DNA from 3 places in the Paenibacillus sp. FSL M7-1046 genome. Region 1 is predicted to be linked to each of the others. Evidence: riboswitches for the same ligand, from Rfam matches in the RefSeq annotation. Region 1 holds a riboswitch; each other region holds the start of a gene.
The links. A riboswitch is a leader RNA that binds a small molecule or an ion and turns the genes downstream of it on or off. The one in region 1 is predicted to bind thiamine pyrophosphate.

Region 2: linked by a shared signal. The riboswitch ahead of NYE29_RS33810 (thiamine phosphate synthase) and the one ahead of NYE29_RS07855 (ABC transporter substrate-binding protein) in region 1 are both predicted to bind thiamine pyrophosphate.
Region 3: linked by a shared signal. The riboswitch ahead of NYE29_RS29850 (ABC transporter ATP-binding protein) and the one ahead of NYE29_RS07855 (ABC transporter substrate-binding protein) in region 1 are both predicted to bind thiamine pyrophosphate.

The regions. Positions count from the first base shown of each region.
Region 1 covers NZ_JBBOXB010000001.1:1,831,147-1,836,598, forward strand. The annotation lists gene NYE29_RS07845 (sigma-70 family RNA polymerase sigma factor) at 1-542, shown strand, start outside; gene NYE29_RS07850 (hypothetical protein) at 520-1,917, shown strand; TPP riboswitch at 1,991-2,101, shown strand; gene NYE29_RS07855 (ABC transporter substrate-binding protein) at 2,226-3,296, shown strand; gene NYE29_RS07860 (thiamine-binding protein) at 3,373-3,666, shown strand; gene NYE29_RS07865 (ABC transporter permease) at 3,663-4,424, shown strand; gene NYE29_RS07870 (ABC transporter ATP-binding protein) at 4,444-5,286, shown strand.
Region 2 covers NZ_JBBOXB010000001.1:7,515,694-7,521,145, forward strand. The annotation lists gene thiH (2-iminoacetate synthase ThiH) at 1-95, opposite strand, end outside; gene NYE29_RS33800 (thiazole synthase) at 125-889, opposite strand; gene thiS (sulfur carrier protein ThiS) at 1,078-1,281, opposite strand; gene NYE29_RS33810 (thiamine phosphate synthase) at 1,334-1,942, opposite strand; TPP riboswitch at 2,056-2,158, opposite strand; gene NYE29_RS33815 (SDR family oxidoreductase) at 2,307-3,176, opposite strand; gene NYE29_RS33820 (NUDIX hydrolase) at 3,433-3,858, shown strand; gene NYE29_RS33825 (hypothetical protein) at 4,003-4,428, opposite strand; gene mdh (malate dehydrogenase) at 4,551-5,452, opposite strand, start outside.
Region 3 covers NZ_JBBOXB010000001.1:6,669,618-6,675,069, reverse strand. The annotation lists gene NYE29_RS29860 (ABC transporter substrate-binding protein) at 1-279, opposite strand, end outside; gene NYE29_RS29855 (ABC transporter permease) at 276-1,052, opposite strand; gene NYE29_RS29850 (ABC transporter ATP-binding protein) at 1,033-1,797, opposite strand; TPP riboswitch at 1,949-2,052, opposite strand; gene NYE29_RS29845 (amino acid ABC transporter substrate-binding protein) at 2,327-3,160, shown strand; gene NYE29_RS29840 (amino acid ABC transporter permease) at 3,215-3,883, shown strand; gene NYE29_RS29835 (amino acid ABC transporter ATP-binding protein) at 3,896-4,648, shown strand; gene NYE29_RS29830 (S-layer homology domain-containing protein) at 4,874-5,452, opposite strand, start outside.

The DNA of each region.
Region 1 (5,452 bases):
CACTCGCAGAAGCGATTGATTTCTTTGGCCCCGATGTGCAAAGACTGGTCCGGCGTATTCTGTCCGGCACCGGAAGCGCGGAGGATGTTGAGGAATGTGTGAGCGATGTGTTTATGGCGGCATGGACCGGAATCAGCCGTTATGAGCCCGAGCGCGCCTCCTTCCGCACCTGGCTGTTCCTGCTGGCCAAATACAAAGCGCTGGATCTGAGGCGCAAGCTGCTGCGCCGGGGCGGAACCGGAGAAGCAGATGCCTCCAGAGCTGCACGGAACGAGATTTCCGCCGAACAGGAAGTTCTTTCCCGCGAGACGGCCAGTGAATTGTTCGGCTGCATGCAGCAGATGGGCGAACCGGACCGCAGCCTGTTTCTGCGCAGATATTTTCTTTATGAGAGCCTTGATCAGCTAGCGCAAACTTTCAGTCTCAGTAAAAAGGCAGTCGAAAGCCGCTTATACCGTTGCCGGACGCTGCTCAAGCAGAAGCTAGGCCTGTCTGAGAGTCAGGGAAAGGAGGCGCAACATGGCCAAAGACATGAAAATTGAGGAACAGCGCCTGTTCGGGATGATTGATTCTATGAGCTTCAGCGATGCAGAGCTTGCCTTAGGTGTTCTGCCGGAGGTTGACCAAGGTCCGCGCCCCGCAGACGAAGAGGAGGCAGCTTCGCTCGCCCGCGTCAAAGCACGTACACTTGCCCGTCTGGAGCCCGAAGCCGCTGTCCACGCCTTCCGTTCCTTCGCCCGGAGATCCCAGAGGCGGAATATCTTCGCGGCCGCAGCGGCAGTAATACTCATCGCTGCCGGTATGCTCGCTTTCTCTCCTGAGGTACAGGCCGGGTTAAGAAAGGCGCTGAGTTTCCTTCCTGGCTTCGGCACCGTTGTGGAGAACAGCCCCGGTGACCGGATCTATGTACTGAGCAAACCCTATGACATTGCTGTGGGGGACGGAAGTCTGACCGTGGATGCCGTTCTCCTGCAAGAGCTTGGCGTGAGCATTACGCTTCGCGGCCGGAAAGTCCCTGAAGTCAGCGAATTTGAGGCAGATATCGGCGGCAACCGCTATACTTTCACCTCTTACATGCGTTCGTCCTCGGAGAGTGAGTGGTACGGCAGCTACAGTTCAACTCAAGCGGTGCAACTGAAGCAGGATAATCTTCTAACCCTGCATCTGGGCGGCACAACCGTTGGTCCGTTACAGCTCACCGCTCCGAAGACAGCTGAGGAGCTCGGGGAACTCGGCGCAAGCGATATACAGCAGGATGTGCGGATTACTGCTTTTCCGGTGGACCTTGGCGGCAGGCTTGTCCGTGTCCAGTTATTGCCCACACTGACGGGAGAATCCGGGCTGACTGTCCATTCTTACGGACTGGAGCCGCTGGTGCCTGGATCAGGTCTCTATATAGAGAACGCGGCAGGAGAAAAGGCGGTACTGGAGCAGCCTGAATCCATGTCCTATCCTTCCGACTTCCGGTTTCATGAGACTGCCGGGGCGGGCGCTTGGCCTTATACGGTCTTCATTCCTTATATTGAAGTTTCAGATCGTGACGCCGTATCTGCAGAAGTAGAGATTCCGCTGCCTGATATCGGCCAGGAGAAAATGCTCCACACACGCGCGGAAATCGCGGGCTTTCAGGTAGAGTTCACCCGCATTGAACGTACCGGCGAGACGGCTGCCAGCGTCGATGTGAATGTGAATTTCAATGCCGCAAAGCTGCGGACGCTGAAGTATTTCCTTATTCGCTATCCGGGGCAGGCGGACAACAGCTCATTCTCTTGGGTGAATACCGACCAGACCTACGGCGTGATGAAAACCCTCCATTTAGAAGCAAAACCCGGGGAGGATAAGCTGCGTTTTAAGCTTTCTGAGCCGCATTTTCTGCTCAAAGGGCCGTGGCGCCTGCCGCTGAAGCTTGATAGCTAAGCAGAGTTGCTACTGGACAACTATGGAGCGGGCGTCTATAATACACCGTAAGAACACAGCAATACCTATAACTTCATAGTACCAGGGGTGCTGGAATTGGCCGGCTGAGATTGTGTCCCACAAGATACTGACCCTTATACCTGATCTGGATAATGCCAGCGTAGGAATCGTCAATCGCTTACGGCCGTTTATGGCCCAAGCACAACCTTGCGCAAGTAACTGGTGTCCCGATTCTCGGGGCGCCTTTTTTATATGGGACTATTCAGAATTTGGAAGACTAGGGTTGCTGGAAGGAGAGAAGAAGAGAAATGGGAGTCACAAAAGTATTAAAGCTCAGCCTCACCTGCATGCTGGTCTTTGCCATTGCCGGATGCGGCAATAGCAACGGGAACTCCGGCGGGAATGCGGCAGAGACTGCCGGGAACAGCACCACTGCTCCTGAAACCACTGCCGGGGCAGCAACGGACGCTCCGAAGGAGCTGACCAAGGTAAAGATCGCGCTGGACTGGACGCCGAATACAAATCATACCGGGCTTTATGCGGCAAAAGAGCTGGGCTATTACGAAGAGGAAGGGCTGGATGTTGAAATCGTGCAGCCGGGCGCTGCCGGGTCCGACACGATGGTTACCTCGGGCGAAGCCGCTTTTGGCATCAGTGCCCAAGAGGCGCTGACGCTGGCCCGCCTGCAGAAGGTGCCGCTCGTGTCCATCGCCGCTATCATTCAGCATAATACCTCCGGGTTCGCTGCACCGAAAGACCGCAATATTAAGACACCGAAGGATTTCGAAGGCAAAACCTACGGCGGCTGGGGTTCCCCTGCCGAAGAAGCGGCCATGAAAGCCATTATGGACCCCGAAGGCGGAGATGTGAAAAAGGTGAAGCTGGTGAACATCGGTGAAGCGGACTTCTTCACCGCCGTGAAACGCGACATTGATTTTGCCTGGATCTTCTATGCCTGGACCGGGATTGAAGCGGAGCTGCGCGGAGAACCGCTCGACATGCTCTACCTCAAGGATTATGCACCCCAGCTTGATTACTACACACCGGTACTGACTACTAGCGAGAAGGAAATTGCCGAACATCCGGAGCTGGTGAAGGCTTTCCTTAAGGCTACCTCGAAAGGTTATCAATACGCCATTGATCAGCCGGAGGAAGCCGCAGCTATTCTAACCAAAGCTGTTCCCGAGCTGGATCCCAAGCTGGTCCTGGCCAGCCAGAAATGGCTCAGCCCGAAATACAAGGATGATGCCGTCCGCTGGGGCGAGCAGAAGAGCGAGGTCTGGCAGGATTACGCCGACTGGATGTATGGCCTGAAGCTGCTCGATCAGCCGCTGGATGTTCCAAGCACATTTACGAATGAGTTTTTGCCAGCTAACTGATTAAGGATGAAGTGATTGAATGTTCGTTTCGCGCTGTACGCAGATTACCCATTTAAACTGAGAGGATTGATATATTGTGGCCAATACATTGCTAAGCATTCAGGTAATTCCCAAAACTCCGAACAACGAGGATTCGATTCCTTACGTGGACAAAGCCATCGAAGTGATTCAGAAATCAGGTGTAAAACATCAGGTGAACCCGCTGGAGACCACGATGGAGGGCGACATCACCGAGCTGCTTGAGGTTGTGCGCCAGATGCATGAAGCCCTGATTGCAGCAGGCAGTCCGAGCATCATCTCCCAGATCAAAATCGCCCATAACCCGAATGGAATCAGCATGGACAAGCTGACGGAGAAATACCGGCCGTGAGATCGTATTGGAAACAGATTTGGCCGCCCCTTGTGGCGGTCGTCTTTTTTCTGGGGTTATGGCAAGTTTCGGTATCCCTGTTCCATATCGAGTCATGGATCCTTCCCAGTCCAAGCGATATCGCCCGGGAAACCTCGGGCAATGCTTCCGGCATTTGGGCACATACAGCGGCTACGCTGCGCCTTACCCTGATCGGCTTCCCCATCGGCACAGGCGTGGGTCTTATTGTCGCCCTGCTGCTGCATCTGCTGCCTTGGCTCAAGAGAGCACTCTACCCGCTGCTCATTCTCAGTCAAAATGTGCCCTCCATTGCGCTCGCGCCGCTGCTGATTATCTGGTTCGGCTTCGGGCTGCTGCCGAAGATTGTGCTGATTACACTTGTCTGCTTCTTCCCGGTTTCAGTCGCCGCCATGGGCGGCCTGATGCAAAGCGACCGGACCATGCTAAACTATATGAAGATGGCCGGCGCGAACAAATGGCAGATCTTCACCAAGCTGGAGCTTCCGGGCTCCCTGCCCGCCCTGTTCTCGGGGCTTAAAATTTCGGCCACCTATGCCGTAATGGGCGCTGTTGTCGCGGAATGGATCGGCGCTGACAAGGGCATCGGCTACTACATGCTGCTGCAAAAATCCGCTTACCGCACAGACCGCGTATTCGTCGCCATTGCCATCATCGTGCTGCTCAGTCTTGTGCTGTTCGCACTTATCGCACTGCTGGAGAAATGGCTGGTGCGCTGGAAACCGCGCAAAAGTTCCTAGAAAAGGAGGATGGCCGACAATGCCGCATATTACAGACAACCCGCCATCCGGCACTGAAGCAGCCGGTATTCCTGAATCCAGGACCTTACCACCTGCACTTGAGGTAAAAGGAATCTCCAAAACCTTCACCCACCGCCGCCGCGAAACCCGCGTGCTGGACAACGTATCCTTAACAGTGCAGCCGCAGGAATTCGTCTCAATTGTCGGACCCTCAGGCTGCGGAAAAAGCACTTTATTCCATATTATCGGGGGCCTGGAGCTGCCGGATGCCGGAACGGTAAGCATGAACGGCAACCTTGTTACAGGGCAGCGCGGAGAGATCAGCTATATGCCGCAGCAGCCCGCGCTCTTCCCTTGGCGGAGCATCGAGGACAACGTCCTGCTCGCCGGTGAGCTTAAGGGCGCGCCGCAGGCTGCGGCGCGGGAAACCACCCGCCATTGGCTGGCCAAGGTCGGCCTTGGCGGCTTCGAGCGGGCCTACCCGCATATGCTGTCGGGCGGCATGCAGCAGCGGGCTGCCTTCCTGCGGGCGCTGCTCGCGCCGCAGGAGCTGATGCTGCTGGACGAGCCGTTCAGCGCACTGGATGCGCTGACGCGCAGCGAAATGCAGCGCTGGCTGCTGGAGCTGTGGGAGGAGAACCGCCGCTCCGTGCTGTTCATCACCCACAACATTGAAGAAGCGCTGCTGCTCTCCAGCCGCATCTATGTGTTCTCCGGACGTCCCGGCTCCGTCCTGCATACGGTCGATGTCCCGTTTCCCCGGCCGCGCCGCGAGGAAATCGCCGATTCGCCGGAATTCCTCCAGCTCAAGCGCCAGCTGTCACAGTGGATGCGGGAAGAGCAGGCGAAGAGCGCCAAGTAATCTTAAGCGATATCCGCTTAACAACCTGTACATTAAGACCAGCCGCCCGATGAACCGGACGGCTGGTCTTATTAATATGTAGTTATTTCAAGATAACCACCCGAATGCGACACTGATTCAGGCAGCGCAGGGCTACGCAACACAAACAAAAGGAAACACGCCCGCT
Region 2 (5,452 bases), 5.7 Mb from region 1:
CGTAGCGCCCGCTTCACATCCACCGCAGTATACTGCTTCCATAAAGTCTCGTAAGGAAGCTGCTCTAACCGAATCACCGTATCAAAAAAGCTCATGCTCTTCCTCCCTTCCTTCTCTGCATTGACTAGAACAAAAAGCCGGTCAGCGGCGAAGAGGCCGTTGCCGCCTCCTCCACCGGCCCCAGTCCGGCCAGATAAGCCTTGCGCCCTGCGGTTACCGCCTCACGGAATGCCTCCGCCATCAGAAGCGGATCACGCGCAGTAGCAATTGCCGTGTTCAGCAGCACGGCGGATGCGCCCATTTCCATTGCCTCAGCAGCCTCGGAAGGTCTGCCAATACCGGCGTCAACAATCACCGGAAGATCCACTTCTGCGATCAGAATCCGCAGCAACTCCTTGGTCTGCAGGCCGCGGTTCGAGCCGATGGGCGCACCCAGCGGCATAACAGCGGCAGCTCCGGCTGCCTTGAGCCGGATAGCTGCGGAAAGATCGGGACTCATATACGGAAGTACAACGAAACCCTCTGCAGCCAATATTTCCGTGGCTTTAACTGTCTCCATATTATCGGGCAGCAAATATTTCTGATCATTAATGACCTCGATCTTCACCCAATTGCCCAGCCCTGCCGCCCTGGCCAGTCTGGCAATACGTACCGCTTCTTCAGCTGTGCGCGCGCCGGAGGTATTGGGCAGCAACGTCATATGGGAGGGAATATGCATAACAATGTTGTCGTCACTCTCCGGATCAACCCGGCGAAGAGCCACCGTAATGACCTGAGAACCCGAGCGTGCAATCACTTCGGGAATAAGGGTATTGCGGCTGTATTTCCCGGTTCCGATAAACAGCCTGCTGGATAAAGGGATTCCGCCGATAACGAAAGAATCTTGCATAAAATCGCCTCCTGAGATAGTGGCCCGCTAAAATGCGGAGCTTCTGTTGCTGATACGCCGAGTTTTTATCTTACCTGTTATGTCTTACGTCTTACGTCTTGCCTCTTGCTTCCTACCACTTACCACTTACCACTTACCTCATACCATTTGCCTCTTACTTCTTGCATCCGGCAACACGCACTGGCACTTTAGCCCCCGCCGACAAAGTGGACCAGCTCTACGCGGTCACCTTCGCTCAGCAGCGTATCTCCATAAACGTCCTTGCCGACAATCTCACCATTCAGTTCCACGATAACCAGTCTCCCGGTCCACCCGGACCGGCTTAGCAGATCAGCTACAGTCCGGCAGCTCTCTTCATAGGTCCCGCCTTTTCCATTCACGATCAAATTCATGCTTGCTCACCTCCTTTAACTGGTGCAGGAGCATTATTAAATGGCTTCAAGCTTAGGGTACGGCCTGAACTGCTGATCTGTAGGCTGTAGCGGCGGCCACAGGATCTCCCGCACTGCATATTCCGGACATTACGGCAATTCCGGCAGCCCCGGTCGCCAGAACCTTTCCGGCATTGCCCGGCTCAATTCCGCCTATGGCGATCAGCGGAATGCTGCTGCAGCGGACAGCCTCAGCCAACTGCTGCAATCCGCGCTCCCGCTGCCCCGGCTTGCAGGCCGAGGGAAACACATGCCCGAACAGGCAAAAGTCCGCTTCCTGCCGGCCGGATTCAGCCGCCTCCTCCGGGGCATGCACCGACCTTCCCAATCGCAGCCCCGGTGCTACGCTGCGCGCTGCGGCAGGCGGCAGGCTGTGCCAAGCCAACTGGACCCCGCCCGCCCCTGCGGCCAGAGCAACGTCTATCCGGTCGTTGATCATCAGCTTGGCAGGCGGAACCCCCGCTATAATCAGCTGCTCCGTCAGAGCCATGAGCTCCCGTGCAGACATTGCCTTTTCCCGGAGATGGATATAATCCACTATGAATTGCACAGCAGCAGCCAGCTGAACAAACTGCGCCGGATTCTGCTTTCCATCCGAGATCAAATGTATCTCTTTCAACACGTTCACCTTCTCCTTTTCTTTTGCATTACCGGCAAACACAAAAAAGACCGCCCCCCGTAAAGGAGGCAGTCTGGAATATATACAGGAATACCGGGCCATTCAGCCCCGCTGCAGTTATTCGTTCTCCACTTCCCTACGCTGGTATAAACCAGATCAGGTTCAAAGGGTCCGAACGGGTATGTTCGTCTCAGCCTTGCGGCACCCCTAGTGACAAATTCATATTCAATTACGCTTAACGTTTCATATACTAACATATTATTCCTTGAAGAGCCATCCTTTAAAAGAGGCCTGCATCAAAAAGAGCGAAACCCAAGGTTCCGCTCCAGACTCAAATTATTCATAGCAATGGAATCAGCAGCCGCATTTAGCCGTTTACGACCTCGCCGCCGTTCACATGCATTACCTGTCCGCTTACATAAGATGAATCGTCGGAAGCCAGATACACATAAGCCGGAGCCAGCTCCTCCGGTTGTCCCGGGCGTTTCATTGGCTGCGTGCCGCCGAATTCACTGACTTTCTTCGCGTCAAAGGTCGACGGAATAAGCGGTGTCCAAATCGGTCCCGGCGCTACGGCATTTACCCGGATGCCTTTGTCCGCCAGGTTCATCGACAGCGAACGGGTAAAGCTGAGAATCGCCCCTTTGGTGGACGAATAGTCCAGCAGCTGCGGGCTGCCCCGGTAGGCTGTGATCGAAGTCGTGTTGATGATCGTGGACCCTTTTTTCAGGTGAGGCATGGCTGCCTTGGTCAAATAGAACATCGAAAAAATATTCGTGCGGAACGTCCGCTCCAGCTGCTCGGAGGTAATATCCTCAATCTTCTCCTGCGGATGCTGCTCGGCCGCATTATTAATCAGGATGTCCAGCTTGCCGAGTCCTTCCACCGTCTTATTGATCAGATCCTGGCAGAACGCCTCCACGCCAATATCGCCGGCAATCAGAATGCACTTCCGCCCCTCTTGCTCCACCTGGCGTTTAGTCTCTTCGGCATCGGAATGCTCATTGAGGTAGGAAATAACGACATCCGCACCCTCCTTGGCAAAATGAACGGCAACCGCCCGGCCAATACCGCTGTCTCCTCCTGTAATCAGAGCCGCCTTGCCCAGCAGCTTGCCCGCCGCCTTATAGGCTGAAGTCTCGAACTCCGGCAGCGGATTCATTTCACTTTCAATTCCGGGCTGGCGGTCCTGCACCTGCGGAGGTAGTGTTTTTTTGGTTTGCGTGTTGTCTGGCATGATCCATTCTCCTTTCGCTGTGTACCTGTTGGTTACTCATCGTTTTAGGGTTGGCTCAGGGTGCCTGGTTTATGCACCTGCAGATCATCTCTTCATTTGCTTTACGTTATGTTACTTACCACACCTTGGGTGCGGTCAAACTAAAATGTCAGTCGTTTTTGCCGTGGAAGGCGATATACTTTAGAGAGAAAGCACTAATCCAGCAAATGGAGTTGCGGATTTATGCAGACTCTGCGCAGAGGGGAGAGCACGCAATATGGTCAAACACACTCGCAGCATCATCGTTGCTGTCAAAGGAGTTATTGTACATGGAGGCCGGATTCTGCTTGTTCGGCGTGCGGCAAGAGATTCTGTCGGAGCGGGCACCTGGGAATGTGCGGGCGGGAAAATAGAATTCGGAGAAGACCTGGAGGCGGCTCTGGAAAGGGAGATTTACGAGGAGACCGGACTTGCGGTTACTGTCGGCAATCTGCTGTATGCAACCTCGTTTCTAACCGATCCGGCAAGGCAGCTTGTCATTATCACCTATTTGTGCCGGAGCACTGACCATGCAGTACAGCTGTCCGAAGAGCATTCGGATTATAAATGGTGCAACCGGCTCGAGCTTCAACGCCTGCTTCCGGCGGGAATCCTCGCTGAATTTGAGAAAAGCCATGTTTTCTCCCTGAACGAACTGCTGTAAAGCGTTGTCTGCTACAATCTGTGACAGCGGCATGGCGGGGTGGTACCCGATAGACTTGTCCCGAAGTAATGTCTGCACCCAAAAACCCGCTCTCCTTGCCATTCCGGAGGCGGGCTTTCTGTAGTCTTTCTATGAAGGAGAGTCTTAAATAATGCTGTTGTACACCATAAAAAACACCATTAGCACCAGCGCCACCATGAGCAGCAGGCTTAAGGTACGGATTTTGCCAGTCTCTGCGGATACGTCACGGTTCTCGCGCATGCCGGCTGCGGCAAGACGCAATGGTTTGCTGATGATGCCGCCGAGTGCAAACATCGCAAGCAGCAGGACAACCACCACGATCATCCACGGCACCGAATATTCACCCTTTGTCATCATATAGCCGCCAGTCAGCAGTTGGATGACGAGACCGTACTGGGCGAAGCGGTTGAAGCCGCCGATTGCACTAAGCGTTCCTTCTCTCGCAGGGACGCTCAGCTTCTGGACACGCCCGAGAACAAACGGCAGCACCAGATAAAAGCCCAGCGCCAATGTACCGATCATATGTAGAAAAAACAAAAAGTGACCCATAACATACCTCCTCTATTGTTTTCAGTGATTTTAGTTACACTTCAATTATACATAACCAACAAATAGAAGAAAAGAAAACCCCCATTTTAATTTCTAAAATGGGGGCTCCCGCAGGCTAATGCTCAAATCGTAACTACTGAAGTAACGGCACGTACCGAATCTGCCGACTTATCCAAAGCCGCTTTCTCCTCTGCCGTAAGCTCCAGTTCATATACCTTCTCAATACCGTCCGCACCCAGCAGCGCCGGAATGCCCATGAACAGCCCATCATAGCCGTATTCACCTTCAAGCAGAGCGATTACCGGAATAATCCGCTTCTTGTCCTTCAGGATCGCTTCTGTCATCTGGACCAAGGAAGCCGCTGGCGCATAATAAGCGCTGCCGTTGCCGAGCAGGCTGACAATCTCGCCGCCGCCGACTCGTGTACGCTGTACAATCTCGGCAATACGCTCTGCGGAAATCAGCGTATCAATCGGAATGCCGCCAACGCTGGAGTAGCGTACGAGCGGTACCATATCATCGCCATGTCCACCCAGCACAAAGCCGCGTACATCTTCAACCGAAACGTTAAGCTCTTGGGCGATAAAAGTACAGTAGCGGGCCGTATCCAGCACGCCGGATTGTCCGATTACCCGGTTTTTGGGGAAGCCCAGTGCATTGTAAGCCACATAAGTCATCGCATCTACCGGATTGCTCAATATAATTACGATTGATTCCGGAGCGACACGTTTCACATTTTCGCAGACCGATTTCACAATTCCTGCATTGGTATTCACCAGATCATCGCGGCTCATGCCCGGCTTGCGGGCGATGCCTGCCGTAATAATCACGATATCCGAATCCGCAGCATCCTCATAGCTTGAGGTTCCCGTAATCTGGCTGTCGAACTTCTGCACAGGGCCGGCTTCCAGCATGTCAAGCGCCTTGCCTTTGGTCGGGTTCTCGAGCTGCGGAATATCCAGCAGCACCACGTTGCCGAGTTCCTTCTGGGCAAGCATAAGCGCCGTGGTAGCGCCGGTGAAGC
Region 3 (5,452 bases), 4.8 Mb from region 1:
CATTTGAATGTCCACCTCCAGCCCTTCTTCGGCAAAATAGCCATTCTGCTGAGCAGCATACAGGAAGGAATGAACTGCGTTCGGATACCAGTCGAGCATTATAGTCAGCTTGTGCGGATTGCCGCTGGAATTCTCTGAAGAAGCGGCGGAGGTATCCGGGTCTTTTGCGCTGGCGCAGCCGCTTAAGAGGGTAAGCAGGCATAACAACAATAAGTATGGAATAAGGCGGTGTGTTTTCTTATGTGTGGAATGATTGCGATATAGCTCAGGATGGGTCATCGGTAAAATCCTCTTTTCTGCAAAATGAGTTTTTCGAGCACAGCGATACTGAGAAACAAGGCTACACCCAAAACGGACAGCAGCAATACGGCGGCGAACATTTCTGCACTTTGCAGATTGCCGGCCATCCGGCGGCTGAAATAACCAAGCCCCCGGCTGCCGCCCAGCCATTCCCCGATCGTCGCTCCGATCACACAGTAGACGATGGACAGCTTAAGTCCGGAGAAAAAGGAGGGCAGCGCCAGCGGAATCTGCGTCTTACGCAATATCTGCCAACGGTTTGCCCCAAGCGTCAGGAGCAGGTCTCTGTACAGGCTGCCGCTATGCCGCAGGCCGTCATAGACGGCTACCACAACCGGGAAAAAGGCAGTCAGAAAGACGACAGCAACCTTGCCCCACAGGGTATAGCCGAACCACATAATAAAAATAGGTGAGAGCGCGATCAGCGGAATGGTCTGGCTGATAATCAGCATGGGATAAAGTGCTTTGGCGAGCGGAGCGAACATATGCATGCCGGTACCCAGCAGTGTTCCGCAAACAACCGAGAGGGCAAACCCGATCAGTGACTCCTGCAACGTGGCGGGCAAATGCTCTCCGAACAGCAGTCCCCGCTTTTCAATCAGCGCTGTCCAAATTGCACTTGGCGCCGGGAGAATAAATGAAGGGATCATGTTCAGCTGTGCTGTGATCTCCCATGCCGCAATAAGCAGCACCACAAGCAGTAGAAAGGGGCCATAAGTCCGCAGCTGTTTCTTATACCATAGAGCTCTCATGCAATCTACTCTCCAAATCCTCCCGCAGGGCAACAAACTGCGGTTCATAATTCATTTTGTAATGTCTGGGTCTCGGCAAAGTGACGATTAGCTCCTGCAGCCCGCCGCCAGAGCCGCCGGTCATCAAATAAATCCGGTCGCTGAGCAGCAGCGCTTCTTCAAGATCATGAGTGATGAACAGAACGGATTTATCCAGCCCGCCCCACAGCTCCAGCAGCCAGCGGTGCATCTCCCGTTTGGTGATCGCGTCCAGCGCTCCAAACGGCTCGTCAAGCAGCAGCAGTTCGTTGCCTGCAGCTAGTGTGCGCAGCAGGGCGACCCGCTGGCGCATCCCGCCGGACAGCTCCTGCGGATAAGCATTTTCCTTGCCGGAAAGACCAAAGCCGTCCAGCATTCCGCGGATCCGGGCGAGTGCCTCGTGCCGGCTAGAGTCCTGCTTAAGCTCCCAGGGAAGCAGGCAATTGTCCAGCACGGTCCTCCAAGGCAGCAGCAGGTCCTGCTGCGGCATATAAGCGATCTGTCCAAGCCGCGAGCATGTCGAAGGAGAGCAGCGTCCATGTACGGTTATTTCACCGCCGGACGGCTCGAGCAGGCCGGCAATAATTTTGAACAGTGTGCTTTTCCCGCAGCCGCTGGCTCCAACAACGGAAATGAATTCGCCTTGGCGGACGGTCATTGAAAGACCGGAGAATACCGGATTTCTAGTCGCTGCAAACGAATAAGTCAGGTTGGTTATAGTGAGCATATTGGAATATGGAAACCTCCTGCGGGTGTAGTTTGTATGACGATACTTGCCGGATCGGCGGCAACAGCAAACACAAGAAAGACCCATTCATTTCCGGAGGAAATAAATGGGTCTGAACGTCACAGTCAGTTAGCTTAGTGCGGCTCCGCTGAACAATTCTGCTCCACTTCCCTCCGCTGGTATGATCCAGATCAGGTTCCAAGGGTCCGGAGCTTAAAGCTCCGTCTCAGTCGGCCGACTCCCCTAGTGAAATAACAGGTCAATATTGAATTTGCAATTGCTAATTAATATACCATATCCCGGCAGTTTGTAAAGAGAAGCAGTCGCTCACATTGCTGCAGTCCGGTTATGAACAGCGTGATCATACCGGCGGAAATCGCCTCTTTGCTGGAGCCGTACCGTTTCGGCTGGCATAAGTAGAGGTCTGACTGAAGATGCAAAAAACTTGATGAAGCAGCGGTGCTTTTGGGCAAGATAAGCAAGTGTCCATGCAGTGAAAAATAGAGGGATTTTGAAAGGGGTTCATGTGATGAAGAAGCTTAGTCTGACTATCCTGCTGCTGCTAACTCTGCTGCCGGCAGGGGCATGCGGCAATAATAACAATACAGCGCCTGCGGCTACTGCCGCGCCCACAGAAGGAGCGGCGGCTCCGGCCGGGCAGAACTCACTGGAAGCTGTTAAAGCGAGTGGCAAGCTGCGTATTGGTACGGAGGGGACATATGCTCCGTTTACTTTTCATGATGCAGAGGGCAAGCTTACCGGTTTTGATGTGGAGATTGCGAAGGAGATTACGAAACGGCTGGGGGTGGAACCCGAATTTATAGAAACCCAATGGGATGGCCTGTTTGCCGGCATGGATGCAGAACGTTTCGATACGATATTCAACGAGGTTTCGATCACGGATGAACGCAAGGTGAAATATGATTTCTCTGAGCCGTATATCGTCTCCAAGGGCGTGCTGATCGTGCGCGAGGATAACCAGAATATTACAGCCTTCGCGGATCTTAAAGGCAAGAAGGCAGGTCAATCGCTGACCAGCAACCTGTCCGATATCGCCCGGGAGAACGGTGCAGAGATCGTCGCTGTGGATGGCTTCAACCAGGCCATAGACCTGCTGACCTCGGGCCGGATTGATGCGACCGTAAATGACGGCTTGTCCTATCTCGACTTAAAGAAGCAAAAACCAGATGCAAAGATCAAACAGGTGGATGAAACGGCTGAGGGATCGAAAAGTGCGGCAGTTTTCCTCAAAGGAAACGAAGAGCTGGTTAATGCCGTCAGCGATGCACTGGCTGAAATGAAGAGCGATGGAACCTATCTGAAAATATCGGAGAAATACTTTGGGGCGGATGTGTCCAAATAACAAATGGAGCTGGCGCGAAGATGCAGCCGAGTGTCCAAAAAGGATGTCTGAACGATGGATGACCGGAAAATTGGGATTTTCATGGATTCACTGCTACCCCTGTTTAAAGCGGGGGTGGCTTATACCCTTCCGCTGGCGCTTGTTTCCTTTGCGCTTGGATTGCTGCTGGCTGTTCTTGCCGCGCTGTTCCGTCTCTCCTCATGGAGAATCCCGAAGCTGATCGCCCGGTTCTACGTCTGGGTAATCCGCGGGACACCGCTGCTGGTGCAGCTCTTTATTATCTTTTATGGACTTCCGGCGGCAGGGATTGTGCTGGATCCTTTTATTGCCGCTGTAATCGGTTTTACACTCAGTGTTGGAGCCTATTCTTCGGAAATTGTCCGGGCAGCCATCCTGTCCATACATAAAGGCCAATGGGAAGCTGCCTTTTCCGTCGGAATGAGCCGGGGGCAGGCACTGCGGCGGATTATTCTGCCTCAGGCGGCGCGTGTATCGGTTCCGCCCTTGTCGAACTCTTTTATCAGTCTCGTAAAGGACACCTCCCTGGCGGCAAGCATTACGTACGTTGAGATGTTCAAAACAGCGCAGCAGATCACGGCGACCACCTACGAACCGCTGCTGCTCTATAGTGAGGCTGCATTATTCTACCTGCTGTTCTGCTCCGTACTGTCCGCGCTGCAAAATGTCCTGGAACAGCGGTTTGACCGTTATTCGGCGAGATAAGGAGGAAAGCACTTGATTGAAATTCGCGGCCTGCATAAATCCTTCGGTTCGCTACAGGTGTTAAAAGGTATCGACCTCAGCATGGAGCATGGCAAGGTTCTGGTGATTATCGGGCCCTCCGGCTCCGGCAAAACAACGCTGCTTCGCTGCTTTAATCTGCTGGAAATACCGGATCAGGGCAGCCTGTCGCTGGGGGAATTAAACCTTGAATTTACGCAAAACAGGAAAATTCCGCATAAGACACTGATGGCCCTACGCCAAAAAACAGGGATGGTCTTTCAGTCCTACAACCTGTTTCCGCATATGACTGCGCTTGGCAATGTAATGGAGGGGCAGGTTACTGTACAGAAACGCAGCAAGGAGGAAGCTAAGCAGCGGGGGTTAGAGCTGCTGGCCAAGGTAGGCCTCAGTGATAAAGCGGAGGCTTACCCTCATCAGCTGTCCGGCGGCCAGCAGCAGCGTGTGGCTATTGCCCGGGCGATGGCGGTCGATCCCGAAGTGCTGCTGTTCGATGAGCCCACTTCAGCGCTCGATCCTGAACTGGTGGGCGAGGTGCTGAAGGTCATCAAGCAGCTTGCGGCTGAAGGCATGACAATGGTGATCGTCACCCATGAGATGAAGTTTGCTGCCGATGTGGCCGACCGGATCATCCTGATGGACAACGGTGTGATCCTGGAACAGGGAACTCCGCAGCAGGTACTGGAGCAGACGGAGAATCCGCGGGCCCTGCAGTTTCTGAACCGGCTGAGCGGCGATGATTTGTGAGTCGCAGTGTATCCAAGCTGCGTGGAACAAGTAAAGGCAGTCCAGGGGGAGACCCGGACTGCCTTTACTTGTATTTAGTTCAAATATAAGAATTTATATGTTTCACACGATAACTTATCCTTCTATTTCTCGCTGAAACGGTACCGTCCTTAAAAAGGACGGCAAAGCCGTTTCCACTTGATCTCATGATGCGCAAGGAAGCGCCTGAGATGCGGTCAATAGTATTTAGTTCTGTGTGGATGCATCATTGACTGAATTCAGATACTCCAGTGCATTGTACAGCATAACAGCCGCTTCGGCGCGGGTGAGCTCGCTTTTCGGATTAAACTTGCCATTTGCATCAAGCGTGTTGATCTTGTATTTCAGCGAACGCTGTATGCTGCCTTGGTAGGAAGGCTCCAGTGCAGCTTCGTCAGCGATATCTACAGGAACAATATTGATCAGTGGCAGATTGCCAACCTTCTCCACGGCCTGAACGAGCAGGTTGGTGAACATCTCCTTAGTAATTAGCTTGGAAGGATCGATATCTGCAGGAATATCAACGTCGTTGTAATGGGCGTTGACGAATGCTTCCGCATACCAGGTTTTATCTTTTACCTTGGAGAATATAGCGCTGGCCAGAGGAGCCTTGTTGAAATCAATGGCAGCCAGACTGAGTTGAAGTCCACCAGTGATAAACTGCACGCCTTGTGCTGTGGTCACTTTGGCGCCGGGCAGAAACTGGGTATCGGAGATGCCTTTTATGAGACCTTGTTCCTTTAGGGAGTTGATCTTGGACTTTCCGGATACGTTGTCAATATCTTT